2 regions of the Pseudoalteromonas sp. B62 genome follow, and region 2 is predicted to be linked to the other one. Evidence: predicted binding sites of a transcription regulator. Region 2 holds the regulator's gene; the other holds the start of a gene.

Region 1 (10,144 bases), 2.3 Mb from region 2:
TCTGATCCCTTTGGCCGCTCGGGAACCCCTCCACACTAATTTTGTTACACTTGGCCCCACTTAACTTAGCGGTAAGAAAAGTGGTGGAGGGAGCTGGATTCGAACCAGCGAAGGCTGAGCCGTCAGATTTACAGTCTGATCCCTTTGGCCGCTCGGGAACCCCTCCAGTGCAACGGCGCTGATAATAGCAAAACTTATATTTAAGTAAAGAAAAAAGCTAAAGAAAAATGAAATAAAGCCGATAAATATCTATTACCTACAATAATCGGCTAAAGTCTATGCAAATCGACGATTTGTTAATCACAGAGAGTCAACTAAGTACACGGTTGAATAAAAGTGTACACGAACAACGTCGAGGAGAGTTTTCTCTTTTATTGGCAATGTTATCCCACGATGCGCTTGATTTTAGTCAGTTCCATTTTCCAAAAACAGATATTGAAAACCCTATTGTTGAAGAAGAGACACTTCGTAAGCAATTTGGTTCGGGTCCGAAGCAGCCTTTAGCACCTGATGAATTTAATATGTTGATTGGGCAACACAACGCCGCTTTATTATCAAATGTGGGAGAGCATGCAGGTATGAGCGATATTAAGTTACGACACTGCTTAAACCCTGAACCACTTTCAATAAGAAATGATTTAGCTCATATTCCACTCAATGTGCTTGATAATTGTGAGCTAGCTGTGCGCAGACGTATTAAGAACAAAGAGACTCAGCTATCGCATCCGCAAATGGACGTAGCTTCATTCTATGATGGTCTTAATGATGAATCATTACATCAACCGCTTCACTTAGCTACAGCATAATATTGACCTACAAAATAATTTATCTATCTACGATTTCAAATCAGCTTATGTCAGGCCCAGTAAAACAAGCTTTAAATGGTCATTTTTATAATAATGATGGCTAAAAAGAGAGGCTTTGTAGCTATTTATAATGTTAATTGCCTAAAAATTGATTTAGTTTAAAAAAACCATCCAAAAATTTAATGCAATTGCTATAATGATGTCAAATGGTATGACATGAAATGCCGTTATCATTAAACCAAGGTAATTAGGAACGTAATGAAGAAAACATTCACGCTGAATCACGAGAAAATCAAATACCCTCGTATGGTCGATGCTGCAAAGCACGAAGTGAAAAAATATTTGAAAAGAGAACGTAATAAAACGCTACCTGAAGATGCTGATTACTGGGCATTTGACTGTAAGTTTGGTAATACAGCTGAAGATGCTCAAGTAGTGCACGTTGCAGAGATTAGCAATCATATCAGCGACATCGAAAAGCAAGATTTAAAGTCTTTCTACGTAGAGATTTTAGCAAAGCCGGCACAGCGTCAACAAGCTGATTTAGATGACGACGAGTAACTCTTAAATTTTAAGTACTCGTAAAGTAGAGATGGACCCAAGTGGTCCATTTTTGTTATGTGGGTTTTAATATCAATCTGAATAATACTAACCAACCAATCCGCAATCATGCTTAATCAGTTTGAGGGATTAAATCTGACGCTAACGGGGTTAAAAATTTCTGATATAGGACAATTAAATAACGATTTTTTGTCTTGTTATCGACACGACTCTGTTATCTAAAAATAGATCACTTAATTAAAAGAGTTGGTATAAGTATTTGAACAATATAAATTATCTCATAACCCTATAATACCAACCTGCATAAATCTTTGATCAATTTAACGAATTAAATTGCACTATAACGTCGTTAAAAATTTTTTATTTAGAACAACTAGATACAAAAACTTTTGCCTAGTTCTAGCGTAATTTTCTTAACGTTAAATAGACCCCATACATAAGCAGATTGGTATAAAAATTTTATTTAGAGACGCTGAGTTTTTTGGAAATAAATAACTTTTCGTGCGTATGCGCCACATTAAGTTAAATAATATGTACAAAACTAGAGTACATATTATTTAACTAATTAGTGTGTTTCAAAATACCTGATGCCTGGGTAAGTTGAGGTTTATAGGCTGTGGCACTTTTTATACTTTTTAGCACTGCCACATGGGCAATCATCGTTCCTGCCAATTTTTATATCTGCAACAGGTAATATAACGCCGTCAGAATATTTCCACTGATTTTTTTCTTTAATGAATTTTGATTGTTCGTGCAATTCACAGTATAAATTATCATAAAAGTAGTGCGCTTTAAATTCTACAAAACCCTGACTATCATCGTGGCCTGAATCTATAATTGTCAGTTTTATAAAGCGGCAACCATCTGCAAATTCTTTAATTTCTTTAACGGGGTTTTCGGGCTGTTTATCTGTTGTATATGTTTGATAAATATACTTAGCATTTTTGAGTGCATAAGCACTATAACGAGAGCGCATAAGTAGCTCTGGTGTTTGAGGATGCTGTATTGCCAAATGAAAAGGTTCGCAGCAGTCAACATAATTTTGTTGGCTGCCACAAAGACATAATGTTTTATTCAGTGAGGTCATAATTTTGGTGTAAAGCTAAAATGTTAGTTTAACAAGATTATTGAGCTAGTAATATCTCTGTGGTTTGTTTGTTTTTCGTGAAGCAATATAACTTTGTATTTGTTTTACTCATATCCAGAGATAAGCTAGTTAATAGCTGGTTATTAACTATATCAGTCCAAGTAATTACAGCTGCAAAATTACCGTTGTGTAAAGCCGAATTTAATACGTACTCTAGATTCACTAAGTGTTTTTGTCTAATAACGAGTAATTTACTCGTATCGATAGAGCACGAATCAAGTAGCGCTTTACTAGGGACGTGATCGGGTGCGATTAATAATGTCCAAGCATTTAAGCTATTGTATTGATGTAATACTTTTAATAGCTCAAATGTTGCCGAAATTTCATCTTCAATTTCAATTAAATTAACACAATCGCTTTTATTGTCTTGTTGGTAGCTTTTAACTGTTCGTACGGTAATTGGTTGTAACATATCGCTTCACTCACTGGGTTTTTATACAGTATTCACATACAGTAGTTTATACAGTGTTTGTGTGCAAGTGTTTTTTGCTATTTTTTTGTACGATAATTTAAGATTTAGACTTTTTTTAAATTGTCATTTTTTTAAGTTATTAATATTTAATGATTTAAATTTACCTTTATGTTGTTGTTTCCAACTGTGCATTATTGTGTTGAATACTGTATACACCTGTTGAAGGTTGATATGGCAGCTTTAAATAATGATTTCATGTGTAAATTACAGCATAGTTTCGTATGTGTAATTTACTCTTCGTTAGCGTTATTTGGTATTAGGTGAGAAAACTGCAATTGGTGAATTTGTTCATATAAACTTGCAGCGTAGCATTGGGCATCTTTAAAGCGTTTAGTTTCAATGTGTTTACGCAAGTCAGTTAATGCAGTAGTTGCTGGCTCGTGACCTTGACTACTTGATAAGCTTAGCCATGCAACTGCATGAAATACACTTTGCGGAACACCTTGGCCTTTTACAAAAAATAGTCCTAAGTAAAATTGTGCTCGAAGTTCTCCAGACATCGCAGCTAAACGCATCCACTTCGCAGCAAGTGCATTTTGATTGTTTTTTAAATAATACAGTGCTTTGTTCAGTGTATTTTGCTGACTATTTTCGTTAGTTGGCGTTGAGTTAGTGTCGCTAGGTTGCGTGACAAAGGACAGTATATTGTCTAACTGCTGCTCTAAATCTTGGCCTGTCGGTGTTGTTTTTATCATGCTCACTCATTCGTTATGTAACTAAGTCAATAGTTTAGTATATCGCAAGGTAAAATGTCCTGTAAAAGATGATTTTTATGTTAAAATATTGCCACTTTTTACAACCATAAGTCTATTATGCTCGAAGCTTTATTTAAAATTAGTGAGAATGGCTCATCAGTCCGCCGTGAATGCATTGCGGGTATTACTACATTTATCACAATGGTTTACATTGTATTTGTTAACCCTGCCATGTTAGCAGAGGCTGGAATGGATCAGGGAGCTGCTTTTGTAGCAACTTGTATTGCAGCTGCTATTGGTTGTTTTATTATGGGATTGTGGGCTAATTATCCTTTAGCATTAGCGCCTGGAATGGGGTTAAATGCATTTTTTACATATGGTGTTGTATTAGGGATGGGTTACACATGGCAGGCGGCATTAGGTGCTGTTTTTATGTCTGGGTGTATATTTTTACTTCTAAGCCTGTTTAAAGTTCGTGAGTGGATTATTAATGCCATTCCTTTGGTTTTAAAGCGGGCCATTGCAACGGGTATTGGCGCATTTTTAGCTTTAATTGCTCTTAAAAATGCGGGCATCATCGTTGCCAGCCCTGCAACGTTAGTACAATTAGGTGATATAACTTCAGCTGGCCCATTATTAGCTATTTTCAGCTTTTTTATTATTGCTGCGCTTTTATATCGTAACTTTAAAAGTGGTGTATTAATTAGTATTTTATTAGTGACCTGTATCGCACTGGCTTTAGGGCTTGTTGAATACCATGGAATTGTTGCTACGCCTCCTTCTATTTTACCTACTTTTATGCAGCTTGATTTTGGTGCTGCACTTGAATTATCTATGTTGAGCGTTATTTTCGCATTTTTGTTTGTGGATTTATTTGATACCTCGGGTACTTTAGTTGCAGTTACTCAAAAAGCAGGGCTTGCTGATGAAAAAGGAAATATGCCTCGGTTAGGAAGAGCGCTAAGTGCTGACAGTACAGCAACAATTGCAGGCGCTATGTTGGGCACTTCTACTACAACATCTTATATAGAGTCTGTTGCAGGTGTATCTGTAGGTGGGCGTACTGGTTTAACAGCAGTTGTGGTAGGTATTTGCTTTTTACTTATGATGTTTTTTGCACCACTTGCGCAAATGGTACCAGCTTACGCAACCGCTGGAGCCATTTTATATGTTGCAGTTTTAATGCTACAAAATCTGAAGTTTGTTAATTGGGATGATATGACCGATGCCATTCCCGTTACAGTCGTTTTACTGATGACGCCATTAACGTTTTCAATTGCTCATGGTATAGCACTTGGTTTTATATCTTATACTGTAGTAAAAGTGTTGTGTGGTAAGCAAGACGAAGTCACAATTAGCGTATGGATTTTAACGGCACTGTTTATTATTAAATTTGCATTTTTGTCTTAAATTGATACAGCTAGATAAAAAAGGCCATACAAATTTGTATGGCCTTTTTTAGTTATTTTTAACATTCAATAATATTAACAGCCAATCCACCGCGAGCGGTTTCTTTGTATTTGGTTTTCATATCGTTGCCGGTTTCAAGCATGGTTTTAATCACTTTATCAAGTGATACCTTTTGCTCGCCACTGCCACGAATAGCTAAACGTGAGGCATTAATTGCTTTAATCGCGCCCATTGCATTACGTTCAATACACGGTACTTGTACTAAGCCACCAACAGGGTCGCACGTGAGGCCTAAATTATGTTCCATACCAATTTCTGCTGCGTTTTCTACTTGCACAACATTGCCACCAACAATTTCTGTTAATGCGCCTGCTGCCATAGAGCACGCAACGCCAACTTCACCTTGGCAACCTACTTCAGCACCCGATATAGAGGCATTCTTTTTATATAAAATACCAATAGCAGCAGCCGTTAATAAATAACGTGTGGCTATATCGCGGTCTACTTCTTTCACAAATGTGTGATAGTACATAAGTACAGCTGGTAAAATCCCCGCAGCACCATTAGTTGGTGCGGTAACTACACGGCCACCTGCCGCATTTTCTTCGTTTACGGCAAGGGCAAATAAATCAACCCAGTCCATTGCACGAAGTGGGTCGTTACTGACCTCTATATTTAGTTTTAAGTATAGGCTTGGCGCACGGCGCTTTACTTTTAAGCCGCCAGGTAGGATACCTTCGGTACGCATACCACGGTCAATACAGGCCATCATTACTTTCCAGATATGAAACAGCGTGTCTTTTATTTCATCTTCAGTGCGCAGTGTTTTTTCGTTCTTCATCATCAAGCTTGAAACACTAAGCCCTGACTCTTTACACATCTCTAGTAGCTCTTTTGCGCTACTGAAAGGGAAAGGAGCTGGGTTTTCTTCTCTAATATCGAGGGCTGCTTGTTTTTCGTTTTCAAACTCTTCGTCAGTAACAATAAAGCCACCGCCAATAGAGTAATATACTTTGCTGTAAACTTTTTCGCCGTTGTTTGAGGCGATAATTTCCATTGCATTAGAGTGCTTAGGCAGCGTTTTGCGACGATGAAAAACAATAGCGCCTTGTTTTGGAAACTTAGCTTTGTGTGTTTTGTTTAAATAAATAACCTGATCTTGTTCGATGGTCGCTAAAATGTCGTCGACTAAATCGGCATCTATAGTTTCAGGGTCATAACCGGCTAAACCAAGAATTACGGCTTTACCCGAACCATGGCCAACACCTGTTTGACCCAAAGAGCCATAAAGCTCTACTTTAATATCGGTAACATTTGCTAATAATTGTTGTTCTTGTAGGTCATTAACAAATAAGCGTGATGCGCGCATTGGGCCAACGGTGTGTGATGACGAAGGGCCAATACCAATGCTAAACATATCAAATGCACTGATCATAATGTGTGTCTCTACTTTGTTTTATCAGCACGAAGCTGCTCTTTGAACGGTCGAGCATGATAACGTGGAATTGTGATTGTGTAACTATTAATAACGAAGATTTAAACTGGTAAGGCGAGTTGTTTTGTAAAGTTTTTTATAATGTTTGCAGTCGCACCCCAAAGTAAACCATGTGGCGTTTTAAAACCTTGCAAAATAACCGTTTTCCCAAATCGTTGAAAAGGTAAGGGTTGCCAATTAGCTTCGTTATTTAACTCAGTGACAGAGAGTAAAAAGCTCGCTTGTACTTCATTATAGTCATTTTCCCATTTGGTGTCTTTTTTGAGTAAACCCACATAGGGGCTAATACTAAAACCCGTTAATGTTGAATACTCAGGTAAGTGACCTAATACATTAACGTTATTTTGGGCAATATTTAGCTCTTCTTTTAGTTCGCGAAGGGCTGTGGTGCGAAGGGTAATGTCGCTTACTTCAAACTTACCCCCGGGCAAACAAATCTCCCCAGGGTGATGGTGTAAATAAGTAGGGCGTTTACACAGTAAAATGTGTGCATGGTTATCTATATCAATAATGGGCAGCATAACAGCGCTAGCGCGCTTTTTACGCGTGTCTTTTAACTGGTTTGGCGCAGCTGTAGGGCTTAACAAAAACCGCGCCATAATGTGTTCACTATTCAAAGCGACCTACTGTTTTAATAAAGGAAGGATTTTATTTACTTTATCGTAAGTTTCTTGATATTCCAATTCGACTTTAGAATCAGCGACTATTCCGCCACCTGCCCAGCAGTAAATTTGCGTTTTATGGCACACCAAGGTGCGAATAGTGATATTGGTGTCCATGTTTCCACACGCACTTAAATAACCAATCGAACCACAATAAATGCTGCGGCGATGTGGTTCTAGCTCTTCAATTATTTCCATCGCTCTAATTTTGGGCGCACCGGTAATTGAGCCCCCGGGAAAGCCGCTTTTAGCTGATCGACGGCTGTTTTACCTTCATCAAGTTCAGAGGTTACCGTGCTTACTAAATGATGCACTGCCGGAAAGCTTTCAATAGCAAAAAGAGAAGGGACGTGAACGCTGCCAGGTTTTGCCACTTTGCCTAAGTCGTTACGCAGTAAATCAACAATCATGACATTTTCAGCGCGATCTTTATCTGATGCTGCGAGTATTTGGGCTTGGCGTTGATCTTCCAGCGCATCCGCTTTTCGCGGCAGTGTGCCTTTAATAGGTTTGGTTTCTACAACGTTATTATTTACTGATATAAAGCGCTCAGGGGAAATTGATAAAATTGCCCCTTGAGGGTGATTTATAAAGCTCGAAAATGGCGCTTTATTTGCCTCACGCAGTTTAATATAAGCTGCCCAAGGGGAGCCTTCAAACTGAGCGTTAAAGCGCTGTGCTAAATTAATTTGGTAACAATCGCCACTTTTTAGATACTCCTCAATTTGGGCAAACTTTGCAGCGTACTCCGTTTCGCTCATATTTGATTGCCAGTCGCTGTTTAGGGCAAAGGACTGCGTATTAACTTGGGAGTTAGCGTGCGTATTTAAATATTGCTCATAAAGCGCTAATCGATCGGTGTTTGGCTGCGATATATAAAACCAGCTTTGTTGCTGTTTGTCGTAAATAAGGGCATCTAAGTAAAGGCCAATAGCCATTTGGGGAAGATTAATGTCTTCAATAGCATGAGTGGGGATGTTTTCAATTGTACGCCCTAAGTCGTAGCCAAAGTAGCCAAGCCAGCCGCCATTAAAGGGTAAATCGTAATCGGCTTTTGTTTTAGCAAGATGCGAAAGCTCATTATTCATAATTTCAAAGCAGTTATCACTACTTTCTATATTATTTAAAAAGCTTTTATTATTTTTTACTTCAAGGGTACTTTGCGGCTCAATAGCAACAATATCAAAACGGCTGTTTATATGATTACTATTTGCAGAATCTAATAGAATTGCGTAAGGCAAATGTGAAAAATGCGCAAAAACGTCAATGCAGTTTTGTGTTATGCCTAATTTAATACAATTTTTTTTATTGTTTAGCATTTACTGCCCCTTTAAGAACTGGCTCGAAACGGGCTGGGAGGGTATCATAAGTCAAATTTTTTGGCAGCACTAAGCTGCAAAAAACAGTGCAAACCACCGTCACCGGTTTGATTTAGATTACGCGACAACGCGTAACGGTAACTTAAGGAACCACTATGAGTACAATTTGTCAGCAAGACTTTATTGATAGCATTGAAGATGCATTGCAATATATTTCGTTCTATCACCCACTTGATTTTGTTCAAGCACTCGAAAAAGCGTACAACAAAGAACAAAGTAAAGCGGCTAAAGACGCCATTGCACAAATTTTAATTAACTCACGCATGTCGGCTGAAGGCAAGCGTCCACTTTGCCAAGACACCGGTATTATTACCTGTTTTGTTAAAGTAGGTATGGATGTTAAGTGGGATAAAACAGATTTAACCGTTCAACAAATGGTTGATGAAGGTACTCGTCGTGCATATTTAAATCCAGATAACCCTTTACGTGCATCTATTGTTGCAGACCCTGCTGGTACGCGTAAAAATACTAAAGATAATACGCCTTCGGTTGTGCATATTGATTTAGTAGCGGGTGGAAAAGTAGAAGTAATGGTTGCGGCAAAAGGCGGCGGCTCTGAAAACAAAAGTAAAATGGTTATGTTAAACCCGTCAGATGATGTTGCTGCATGGGTAGAAAAAACACTACCAACAATGGGTGCTGGTTGGTGTCCGCCAGGCATGCTAGGTATAGGTATTGGTGGTACGGCTGAAAAAGCAGCAGTAATGGCTAAAGAGTCGTTAATGGATCCGGTTGATATCCATGAACTAATGGAACGCGGCGCAGAGACAACTGAAGAAAAACTGCGTTTAGAAATTTTTGATCGTGCTAATAAATTAGGTATTGGCGCACAAGGCTTAGGCGGTTTAACAACGGTTGTTGATGTTAAAATTAAAACAGCACCAACGCATGCAGCTTCAAAACCTGTAGTAATGATCCCAAATTGTGCGGCAACTCGCCATGTACATTTTACGCTTGACGGTTCTGGCCCTGCTAATTTAAAAGCACCTAAACTAGAAGATTGGCCACAAGTAACATTTGAAGTAGGCGAAGGCACACGTCGTGTTGATTTAAATACACTGACTAAAAAAGATGTTCAAGAATGGAAAATGGGTGAAACCGTTTTACTTTCGGGTACTATTTTAACAGGTCGTGATGCAGCGCATAAACGTTTGCAAGATATGATCAATTCAGGTGAAGGTTTACCTGAGGGCGTAGACTTTGATAATAAATTTATTTATTACGTAGGCCCTGTGGATGCGGTACGCGATGAAGCAGTAGGTCCTGCTGGCCCTACAACAGCCACTCGCATGGATAAATTTACCGATATGATGCTAGAAAAAACAGGCATTGTAGGCATGATTGGCAAAGCTGAACGTGGCCCTGCAACGGTTGAGTCTATTAAAGAGCATAAATCTGTTTATTTGATGGCTGTAGGCGGCGCAGCTTACTTAGTATCTAAAGCGATTAAAAAAGCGCGTGTTGTAGCTTTTGAAGATTTAGGTATGGAAGCTATTTACGAATTTGAAGTAGAAGAT
Region 2 (10,144 bases):
GATGGAGTTCCCATAACACTTCCGCTGTATGATTTGTTTGGATTTGACCAGTAATTGATTCTTGTGCAGTTATTTGTGCAGTTATAAGCCATTACTGAACGCCATTGTGATTGAGGTTGCTGATAACCATGGCCGAACGAATAAGGAGATGTTGATGGATCGTTTTCAGGGTTATGACGAGCACCTTGTAAATGACCAATTTCATGACCGAAAGAGTAATAGCCGGTTGCACAGTCATAATCAACCATCGCAAATGCGCTGTTAGCATTTGCACCAATTGCTTTGGCTTGGCCACAGTAGCCGTTAACGTCGTTTATTAATATGACTACATCAGCACCGTATTGATCTCGTAGTGTGTGCGCTTCATCCATATAACCATCGTTTTTGGTAGCTAAACGATTTAAATCCGTACCTGAATTTGTAGCTTCAGTATAATTAACTCGGCTTACATGGGCCAAACTAACAACTGCGTTGACACCTGAGTTTTGGTAACCCTGATTAGTCTCTACTATTGCAAGATCAATCAAGCTATTAATATCACTAGATTTTTGTTCTGCGGCTGGGGTGTATAAAACGAGTAAGCTAATATTGCTTTGCGCGTTAGTTGCCATAGCTGTTTGGAAGCTTTGTTCTGTTAAAATTTGTTCACTGATTGAAATAGTGTTGCTAGATTGCTGATAATCGGGTGCATGCTCAGCAGGTTGCTTGGCAGGATCTAATTCAATAAAATTATGACCAGAATGTTTATTCGGTTGCAATTTATAAACATGTTCATTTACCTTTATCGTACCAGAAATCCCTTTGTAGATTTTATCAGTGTTACTTCGTCACCATCTAAGCTTTTACCTACCCAAATTAAGTTACCAGTTGCTGATGTACTTGCTGTACTTTTGATAAATTCAATGTCACTTCCCTGAACAGGTAAAAAGAATGCATTGGTTTTTGCGCTTAGTTCGAAAAGCGGTTGTCCAAATTGAGATTGAGCATTACCTTCTTTATTAATGTTTTGCGTAAAGTTAGAGTGCTGCACTTCGAAAAGTGGGACTTGGGCATACGCATAGCCGCTAAACAATAAGCCAATAAACAATGGTGAATATTTTTTCATTTGATAATCCTTTTAAGTGTTTGTACACATAAAGTGTACATGTTAATAAGTTGTTTTCAATTTATTAACATGTGGCTGTCATCAAATTAGCCCTTAATCGTAAATATAAAGATACAAATGTTTATTTTATGTAAGCAGTCGTTGTTTCTACATAAGTGTAAAAGTGATTTATTAACAGCAAGCAATCAATGTAATTTAAATTTGCGATTTTTATTTAACTGTATATACTCACAGTTAAATGTACTGTATGGAAAACCAGTTGTATGCGACCATTAACGAAGCGCCAAGCTCAAATTCTCGAATTAGTTAAAGTTTTTATTAAAGACACTGGTATGCCTCCTACACGTGCTGAAATTGCACAAACATTAGGCTTTAAAAGTGCCAATGCTGCTGAAGAGCATTTAAAAGCGCTTGCTAAAAAAGGTGCTATTAAGATGAAACCAGGTGCAAGCCGAGGTATTCAACTTGTTGAGGAAGAAGAGCCTGAACAGTTAGGTTTACCTCTTATCGGGCGAGTCGCAGCGGGAGAGCCTATTTTGGCGCAAGAGCACGTTGAGAGTCATTGTAAAATTGATCCATTAATGTTTAAACCAGCTGCTGATTTTTTATTGCGCGTTAACGGTATGAGCATGAAAGATATAGGTATTATGGATGGTGATTTGTTAGCTGTGCATAAAACTCAAGTTGCAGAAAATGGACAAGTTGTAGTTGCTCGTGTTGATGATGATGTTACCGTAAAGCGGTTTGAAAAAGCAGGCCGAAAAGTATTATTGCATGCTGAGAATGACGACTTTTCGCCAATTGAAGTTGATCTAGAAAATGAATCTTTTAATATAGAAGGTTTAGCCGTTGGAGTTATAAGAAACGCTGATTGGATGTAGTTTTTAATTTATTTTTATAAATGCGTGCTTTTTAGCACGCATTTTTGTTTTAACATTAGCACTAAAAATATGACGTAAACAGCCAACTAATTATTTTAGCTGTAAATTTTTTTGCACTTATATTTCCCCCTCCGAATACGTTAAACCCCTTTGTTTTGCTCATATTTTGAACTTCCTGTTGACTAGTTGATTACTGACTTTTTATTAATTACTCAATATCACCTGATTGTTTTTTATACTAAAACTTGCTTGTTGTTCGTTTTTTAGCTAATTATTAATGTGCTGAGCTAATAATAACTCACAGCTTTTTAGTTTTGAGAACACACAATATACACAAACTCGTTGTTGGCGCAGCAAAACCAATCAATATTAAATAAGATTGGCTAAAAAAATAAAAATAACGAATTGGCGTTTAAGCCGTATGCCTCTTCGCTTTGCATTCGCAATAGCATCAAAGGAGCCGTCACATGGGTAAACTGACCTCTACCTTGTGGCTTATATTATGTGTTTTTTCGCACTCAGTTTTGGCGAACAGCCAATACAATATGCGCAAAGGCGTAACCGATATAAGCAATAATGTATATCAGCTGCACATGACCATATTTATAATATGTTGTGTGATTGGGGTGATAGTGTTCGCAATTATGTTTTGGGCACTTATTCATCACCGTAAATCTAAAGGGGCTGTACCTGCCCAATTTCACGAAAGCACTAAAGTAGAAATACTTTGGACTGCAATTCCGTTTGTTATTTTAATTGCTATGGCAGTACCAGCCACTAAAACCCTTATTGCAATGGAAGATGCCAGCAAAGCTGATCTCACTATTAAAATTACGGGTTCGCAATGGAAATGGCATTATGAATATATGGGCGAAGATGTAGAGTTCTACTCTATTTTGTCTACCCCGCAAGATGAAATAGCGAATCTTGCAGATAAAAACCCTAACTACTTACTTGAGGTTGATAAGCCTCTTGTACTGCCAATAAATCAAAAAGTACGATTTTTAATGACTTCTGATGATGTTATTCACTCTTGGTGGGTACCTGATTTTGCAGTTAAAAAAGATGCGAACCCCGGCTTTATAAACGAAACATGGACCAATATTAACGAAGAAGGTACTTACCGAGGCCAATGTGCCGAGCTGTGTGGTAAAGATCATGGCTTCATGCCTGTTGTGGTGGTTGCTAAATCTGAGGCTGATTTTAAAACATGGTTAGCAGATGCAAAGCAGGCTAAACAAAAAGCAGCATTAGCAGATGCCGCATTACTTGATAAAACCCTCCCAAAAGAAGAGTTAATGACTTTAGGCGAACAAGTATATATGGCTAATTGTGCAGCGTGCCATCAGCCTACGGGCATGGGGTTACCGGGTGTATTTCCTGCACTTAAAGGCAGTCCGATAGTGCTTGGCGATATAAAAGATCACATTGATGTAGTTATCCATGGACGACCCGGTACGGCAATGCAAGCTTTTGCCAAGCAGTTATCTATAAAGCAATTAGCTGCGGTTATTACTTATAAACGTAATGCGTGGGGTAATGATACGGGTGATGTTATTCAACCGAGTCAAATACAGACAGCACTTGATGCCAAAGTGGAGGCGAACTAATGAGTAGCATAGTAGAACAACCTAACGCCAATGAAGCTCATCATGCTCATCACCCAGCTAAAGGTTTTAAACGCTGGCTTTACACAACTAATCATAAAGATATAGGTAGTTTATATTTAATTTTTTCGCTGACCATGTTCTTAATTGGTGGCGCAATGGCTATGGTGATCAGAGCTGAACTATTTCAACCAGGTTTACAGTTGGTCGACCCTCACTTTTTTAATCAAATGACCACAGTGCATGGTTTAATTATGGTGTTTGGTGCGGTTATGCCAGCCTTTACAGGCCTTGCTAACTGGATGATACCACTCATGATTGGCGCGCCAGATATGGCATTGCCAAGAATGAATAACTGGAGCTTTTGGATTTTACCGTTTGCGTTCTTAATCCTATTGGCATCGTTATTTATGCCTGGTGGGGGTCCTGCATTTGGTTGGACTTTTTATGCACCACTGTCCACAACATACAGTAATGATAATACTGCATTGTTTGTATTTGCCGTACATATTATGGGAATTAGCTCAATAATGGGCGCAATCAATGTGATTGTAACCATAGTGAACTTACGTGCCCCAGGCATGACATGGATGAAGTTGCCCTTATTTGTATGGACGTGGTTAATTACTGCCTTTTTATTAATAGCGGTAATGCCAGTACTTGCAGGGGCTGTCACTATGGTACTTACCGATAAGTACTTTGCGACCAGCTTTTTTGATGCCGCAGGCGGTGGCGACCCGGTGATGTTCCAACACATTTTTTGGTTTTTTGGTCACCCCGAAGTATACATAATGATTCTTCCTGCCTTTGGCATTATATCTACAATAGTACCTACCTTTTCTCGTAAAAAACTTTTTGGTTATGCCTCAATGGTATACGCCACATCCTCCATAGCACTATTGAGCTTTATTGTATGGGCTCATCATATGTTTACTACTGGGATGCCGGTCGCTGGCGAGTTGTTTTTTATGTACGCGACCATGCTTATATCGGTACCTACAGGAGTAAAAGTATTTAATTGGGTTGCCACAATGTGGAAAGGCTCAATAACTTTTGAAGTGCCAATGCTTTTTAGTATTGCGTTTATTGTGCTGTTTACCTTAGGTGGTTTTTCGGGATTGATGCTGGCAATTACACCTGCTGACTTTCAATATCACGATACTTATTTTGTAGTGGCGCACTTTCATTACGTATTAGTAACAGGGGCTGTATTTTCGATAATGGCGGGGGCCTATTACTGGCTGCCCAAGTGGACAGGCAATATGTTTAATATCACATTGGCTAAATGGCATTTTTGGCTATCGCTGGTGAGCGTGAACGTACTGTTTTTTCCTATGCATTTTGTAGGGCTTGCCGGTATGCCGCGTCGGATTCCCGATTACGCTCTTCAATTTGCCGACTTTAATGCAATCATAAGTATTGGTGGGTTTGCCTTTGGTTTATCGCAATTGTTGTTTGTAGCTGTGGTAATTAAATGCGCGCGTGGCGGTGATAAAGTGCCTGCAAAAGTATGGGAAGGGGCAGAAGGGCTTGAGTGGGAAGTTGACTCTCCAGCGCCATATCATACTTTTTCTACGCCGCCGGTTATTAAGTAATGACACACACACCGCTACTCAAACGTTTGGTACTTATTTGCATAGGCATGTTTGCCTTTGCCTTTGCTTTAGTACCTTTGTATGACGTGTTTTGTGATGTAACAGGGCTTAATGGAAAGCCTTCGCTTGAGCAAGCAGAGCAAAGTACACAAATAGTACAAAACCGAGAAGTCGGCGTTAGCTTTACTACTCACGCACAAAGTGGTGCACCGTTTGAAGTTAAATCAAAAGAATACAGTGTAGTGGTAAAACCAGGTGCAATGCGTGAGGTAATGTTTAGTGCTAAAAATAGCAGCAACCTAGATAAAGTAATGCAGGCTGTACCATCAGTCTCACCAGGTAAAGCGGCAAAGTATTTACATAAAATAGCCTGTTTTTGCTTTGATCAGCAACCTCTAAAAGCAGGGGAAGAACTTGAATTTAAATTGCTTTTTTATGTTGATACCGCACTGCCAAGCGATATTGAAGAATTAACTTTATCTTATACCGTATTTGATATTAGTGAACAGCTGGTGGCAAGTAATAACTAGCTTTTTAAACTAGTGTGAAACTAGGAGTAAATAAAATGAATCAAGAATATGAGCATTATTATGTACCAGAACAAAGCCCGTGGCCTATTGTAGGTGCTGTTGCATTGTTTTTTATTGCAGTAGGGGCAGGCTTAACAGTTATGAGTGTAGGTAAAGAAGGTGGTAGCGGGGTTTATCTGCTTTATGCCGGTATTGCTGTACTTGTGTATATGTTGTTTAGCTGGTTTAAAAATGTAATTAGTGAGTCGGACCAAGGTTTGTACTCAGCACAAATGGATCGCTCTTTTAGACAAGGTATGAGCTGGTTTATTTTTTCTGAAGTTATGTTTTTTATGGCCTTTTTTGGTGCGCTTTTTTATGCACGGGTATTGTCGGTACCTTGGCTTGGAGGCGCAGGCAATAATGCAATGACTAACGAGGTTTTATGGCCAACTTTTGAAGCTGTTTGGCCGCTAGTTTCAACACCTGCTGGCGAAACTACTCAAGCTATGGGCTGGCAAGGCTTACCGCTTATAAATACCTTAATACTGCTTACTTCCTCAGTTACTTTACATTTTGCCCACGTAGCGATGGAAAACAATAAACGCACTCCACTTAAGGTTTTTTTAGGCGCTACTATTTTATTGGGCGTTTGCTTTTTAGGGCTGCAAGTTGAGGAGTACATGCATGCATATAATGACCTTAATCTAACGCTAGATGCGGGCATTTACGGTAATACGTTCTTTCTATTGACTGGTTTTCATGGCATGCATGTAACGCTAGGAACCGTACTTTTATTTGTAATATTTTTACGGATATTAAAAGGGCACTTTACTAAAGATAAGCACTTTGCTTTTCAAGCAGCTGCTTGGTATTGGCACTTTGTAGATGTGGTGTGGCTGTGTTTGTTTGTATTTGTATATGTGCTGTAGCGTTTATTGGCGAATTATTTGCTTTAATAAAACCAAGTTTAAGCGCTGCAATAACAACAACTAAAACAACGACCGAAAACAATACGCGACGACCTAAAAAGTGAGACATAGGTCGTCCCTCAGTTTTCCCTGACACCATAATAAACAATGCTCTAAATAAGTTAAAAAGTATAAATATTAACAACAGTACGATAATAATTTTAATAATCACTGAGTTGACCCTTTATGCAGTTAGTTTTATGGCACAAACAAAAGCTTAGCTCACTAATCACACTTTGTATGGTTGTGGTTGTTGTACTTGTGTGTGTGCGATTAGGGTTTTGGCAGTTGGAGCGAGGTGAGCAAAAGCAGCAACAACTAACCGCTATTGCTAAGCAACAGACTCGAGGTGTGATGAGCTGGTCTCAATTACTTAACCTGCCTGATAGCTGGAACAAAACTGGTGTATTGGTTGAGTTAAAAGGGCGATTTGTGCAAAACCAATATTGGCTTTTAGATAATCAAGTTTATAACGGGCAAGTAGGGTACGACTTACTTGCTTTACTAAAGCCAGACACCGAAGAAAAAGTGATTTTAGTTAATTTAGGATGGGTAAAAGCGCCTATATCTAGAGATGCACTGCCAAAGGTTACTCTGCCTACAGGTATTTTTATTCTTAAAGCGCAAATAAAAGAAAATAATTTAAGTAGCTTTACGCTTGAAGATAAAACTACAAATAACGACTTACCTACAAGAATCCAATCTATCGACTTGGATATGTTGAGCACTCAAAGCCAGCAATCATTAATTAATTTTATGGCTTACAGACAAGGTACTGGTGATGAGATTGCAACACCTCATTATGAGGCCGTTGTTATGAGCCCTCAAAAGCATAATGCCTACGCTGTGCAATGGTTTTTAATTGCTGTTGCATGTGCTGTTGTGGCTATTTTTGCGAGTAAAAAAAGGACACATAATGAAAAATAATCCCCTTTTGTTGTTTGTGGGCTGCTGCGCAATCCCATTAGCTTTGGCATATGGCGCTTTAAAGTTTGATTGGTTGCCTACTGCAATTACTAATAATGGTGAGTTTTTAAGCCAAGAAATAAAACTTAAAAATTGGCCGCAAAATAATCCCAAACAATGGACTATTGCACTTAATTATTCAAACGAATGTAACACCCCATGCAGCGAACAGCTCAATGCACTGAATAACTTATATGTGGCACTTGGTAAAAACCAAGGCAAGGTTGATATGGCTGTAATGGGAAGTCCCGACAATAAAAATCTACCATGGAAAATTATTACAGAGCAACAGAGTTTAAATCCTGCAAGTTTATATTTAATTGATCATATGGGGTTAGTGGTACTTGAATATCCCTTTAAGGCTGAGCCACAAGAAAACCGTTTAGTACAAAAAGGGTTATTAAAAGATCTAAAAAAATTACTTAACTATTCTCGTTCTAGCTAACTAAGCTGAGCTTAAGTTGGAGTATCTGATGTATAAAAATTATAAAAACTTAGTATTAATAACAGGGTTACTCGCTTTGATTGTAGTTGCTTTAGGTGCGTACACCCGCTTAAGCGATGCAGGTTTAGGGTGCCCCGACTGGCCTGGTTGTTATGGCTTTTTAACGGTACCTAAGCATGAGGCTGACATAGCCTTAGCAACTCAAAGCTACCCCGATATGATGTTCGAAACAGCAAAAGCGTGGAAAGAAATGATTCATCGCTACTTTGCAGGTGCTTTAGGTTTACTTATTTTAGGTTTATTTGTGTTGGCTTTTTTAAAGCGCCAATATCCAACTACGCCAGTTAAATTGCCTTTAGCTTTACTTCTACTCGTGGTGTTTCAGGCTGCCCTTGGTATGTGGACAGTAACCATGAACCTTCAGCCGCTTATTGTAATGGGCCACTTATTAGGTGGCTTTAGTATTTTGTCACTTATAACGCTTTTATATTTACGGCTAACCGCAAAACCTATTATGGGTGGCGATAGCGGCGCAAAACGCTATTTTGGTTTAAGTTTAGTAGCGCTCAGTGTATTAATTATCCAAATTGCACTTGGTGGTTGGCTGGCTGCAAATTACGCCGCTCCTCATTGTAGTGGTTTGCCATTGTGTAATTACGCACAACCGTTTTCATTGAGTAGCGTATTTCAATTACCACTTGAGCACAGTAATTATGAGTTTGGTGTGTTATCGCAGCAAGCGCGTATGTCTATTCATTTATTACACCGCATTTGGGCACTGGTTACTTGCATCGTTCTGGCGCTAATTATGTGGAAAATATACAGCCAAGCGTACTCTAAAAAAATTAAAAATTGCGTGGTGAGCGTATTACTTGTCCTGCTTTGCCAAATTAGCTTAGGGCTTATTTTAGTACATTTGCATATTCCGTTGGGAGTTGCACTGGCGCATAATTTGATGGCTGCCATACTGTTATTAAGCATGGTTAGGTTGTGTTATTACCTAAAATCACGCACATAAAGGGGAAATGTAATGGCACTTATAATTGATAAAAAAATACTGCTACCCGTTAATACTCAATCGCTAATTTCGCGTACTCATAGTTTGCTGCAAGACTACTTAGGAATTAGTAAATTTAAAGTGGTAGCCATGCTGGTACTAACAGCTTGGGTTGGTTTAGCGCTGGCTCCCGATGTAGGGCGTGGTATGGCTGTACAGTTTATTAGCTTGTTAGGTATAGGGCTACTTTCTGCTGCTGCAGCGGTTATTAATCACGTGGTTGATAGCGAGATAGACTCAAAAATGGCAAGGACTCGTCATCGTCCTGTGGCTAAAGGGCGTCTAAGTAAAACACATGCGCTTAGCTTTGCAGCTATTATTGGGGTTGCTGGTTTTATTATGCTAATGGTGTGGGCTAATACCTTAACCGCTATATTAACGTTATTTGCATTGGTAGGTTATGCATTTGTTTATACATCATTTTTAAAGCGTGCTACACCGCAAAATATTGTTATAGGTGGGTTGGCTGGCGCAATGCCTCCATTATTAGGTTGGGTGTCAGAAACAAACCAAATGGCAGCAGCCCCTTGGTTACTTGTAATGATAATATTTACCTGGACTCCGCCACACTTTTGGGCGCTGGCTATAGCACGAAAAAGTGATTACGAACGCGCTAAAATCCCTATGTTACCGGTAACCCATGGAATCGACTTTTGTAAAACCTGCGTCGTTGCCTACTCTGTTTTACTCGCTGTTGTTTGCGTATTGCCTTATTTAATCGGTATGTCTGGAGTAATTTATTTAATAGGCGCATGTGTATTAAATGCAGTGTTTATATATAAGGCGGTCAAATTAAAAATTGCTGGAAATGATGAGACTGCAATGGGCTTATTTCGTTTTTCGATTATTCATTTAATGGTACTCTTTGTAATCTTATTTATAGATAAATGGCTCCCTTTATGAAGCAGTTATGGCTTGGATTAATTGTTGTTTTAGTTTTGTTTTTATCAGCATGTTCAAATGAAAATAGTCCACCAGATGTAGATGCATTAGTTTACGAAAATGCAA

What was found. Region 2 encodes LexA, which represses DNA repair genes until DNA is damaged. Its sites were predicted from a motif close to TACTGTATNNNNATACAGTA; they were not measured.
Region 1: a site for LexA is predicted at 2,951-2,970, ahead of P4S71_RS20235 (SulA-like leucine-rich domain-containing protein). Genes of this name have one in related genera too.

Annotation. Positions count from the first base shown of each region.
Region 1 is NZ_JARLVB010000002.1:3,491,265-3,501,408, reverse strand. Features, by position in the region: tRNA gene P4S71_RS20260 (tRNA-Tyr) at 1-32, opposite strand, end outside; tRNA gene P4S71_RS20255 (tRNA-Tyr) at 82-166, opposite strand; gene P4S71_RS20250 (VC2046/SO_2500 family protein) at 279-806, shown strand; gene P4S71_RS20245 (DUF6172 family protein) at 1,065-1,367, shown strand; gene P4S71_RS20240 (YchJ family protein) at 1,975-2,454, opposite strand; gene P4S71_RS20235 (SulA-like leucine-rich domain-containing protein) at 2,492-2,926, opposite strand; gene P4S71_RS20230 (tetratricopeptide repeat protein) at 3,217-3,681, opposite strand; gene P4S71_RS20225 (NCS2 family permease) at 3,799-5,091, shown strand; gene P4S71_RS20220 (L-serine ammonia-lyase) at 5,150-6,526, opposite strand; gene P4S71_RS20215 (NUDIX hydrolase) at 6,628-7,203, opposite strand; partial or broken gene pabB (aminodeoxychorismate synthase component I) at 7,210-8,567, opposite strand; gene P4S71_RS20205 (fumarate hydratase) at 8,723-10,144, shown strand, end outside.
Region 2 is NZ_JARLVB010000002.1:1,165,906-1,176,049, forward strand. Features, by position in the region: gene P4S71_RS09875 (M12 family metallo-peptidase) at 1-758, opposite strand, end outside; gene P4S71_RS09880 (hypothetical protein) at 782-1,105, opposite strand; gene lexA (transcriptional repressor LexA) at 1,369-1,986, shown strand; gene coxB (cytochrome c oxidase subunit II) at 2,454-3,596, shown strand; gene ctaD (cytochrome c oxidase subunit I) at 3,596-5,188, shown strand; gene P4S71_RS09900 (cytochrome c oxidase assembly protein) at 5,188-5,718, shown strand; gene P4S71_RS09905 (cytochrome c oxidase subunit 3) at 5,754-6,629, shown strand; gene P4S71_RS09910 (DUF2909 family protein) at 6,532-6,840, opposite strand; gene P4S71_RS09915 (SURF1 family protein) at 6,855-7,595, shown strand; gene P4S71_RS09920 (transmembrane cytochrome oxidase associated protein) at 7,585-8,079, shown strand; gene P4S71_RS09925 (COX15/CtaA family protein) at 8,108-9,097, shown strand; gene cyoE (heme o synthase) at 9,110-10,039, shown strand; gene P4S71_RS09935 (SCO family protein) at 10,036-10,144, shown strand, end outside.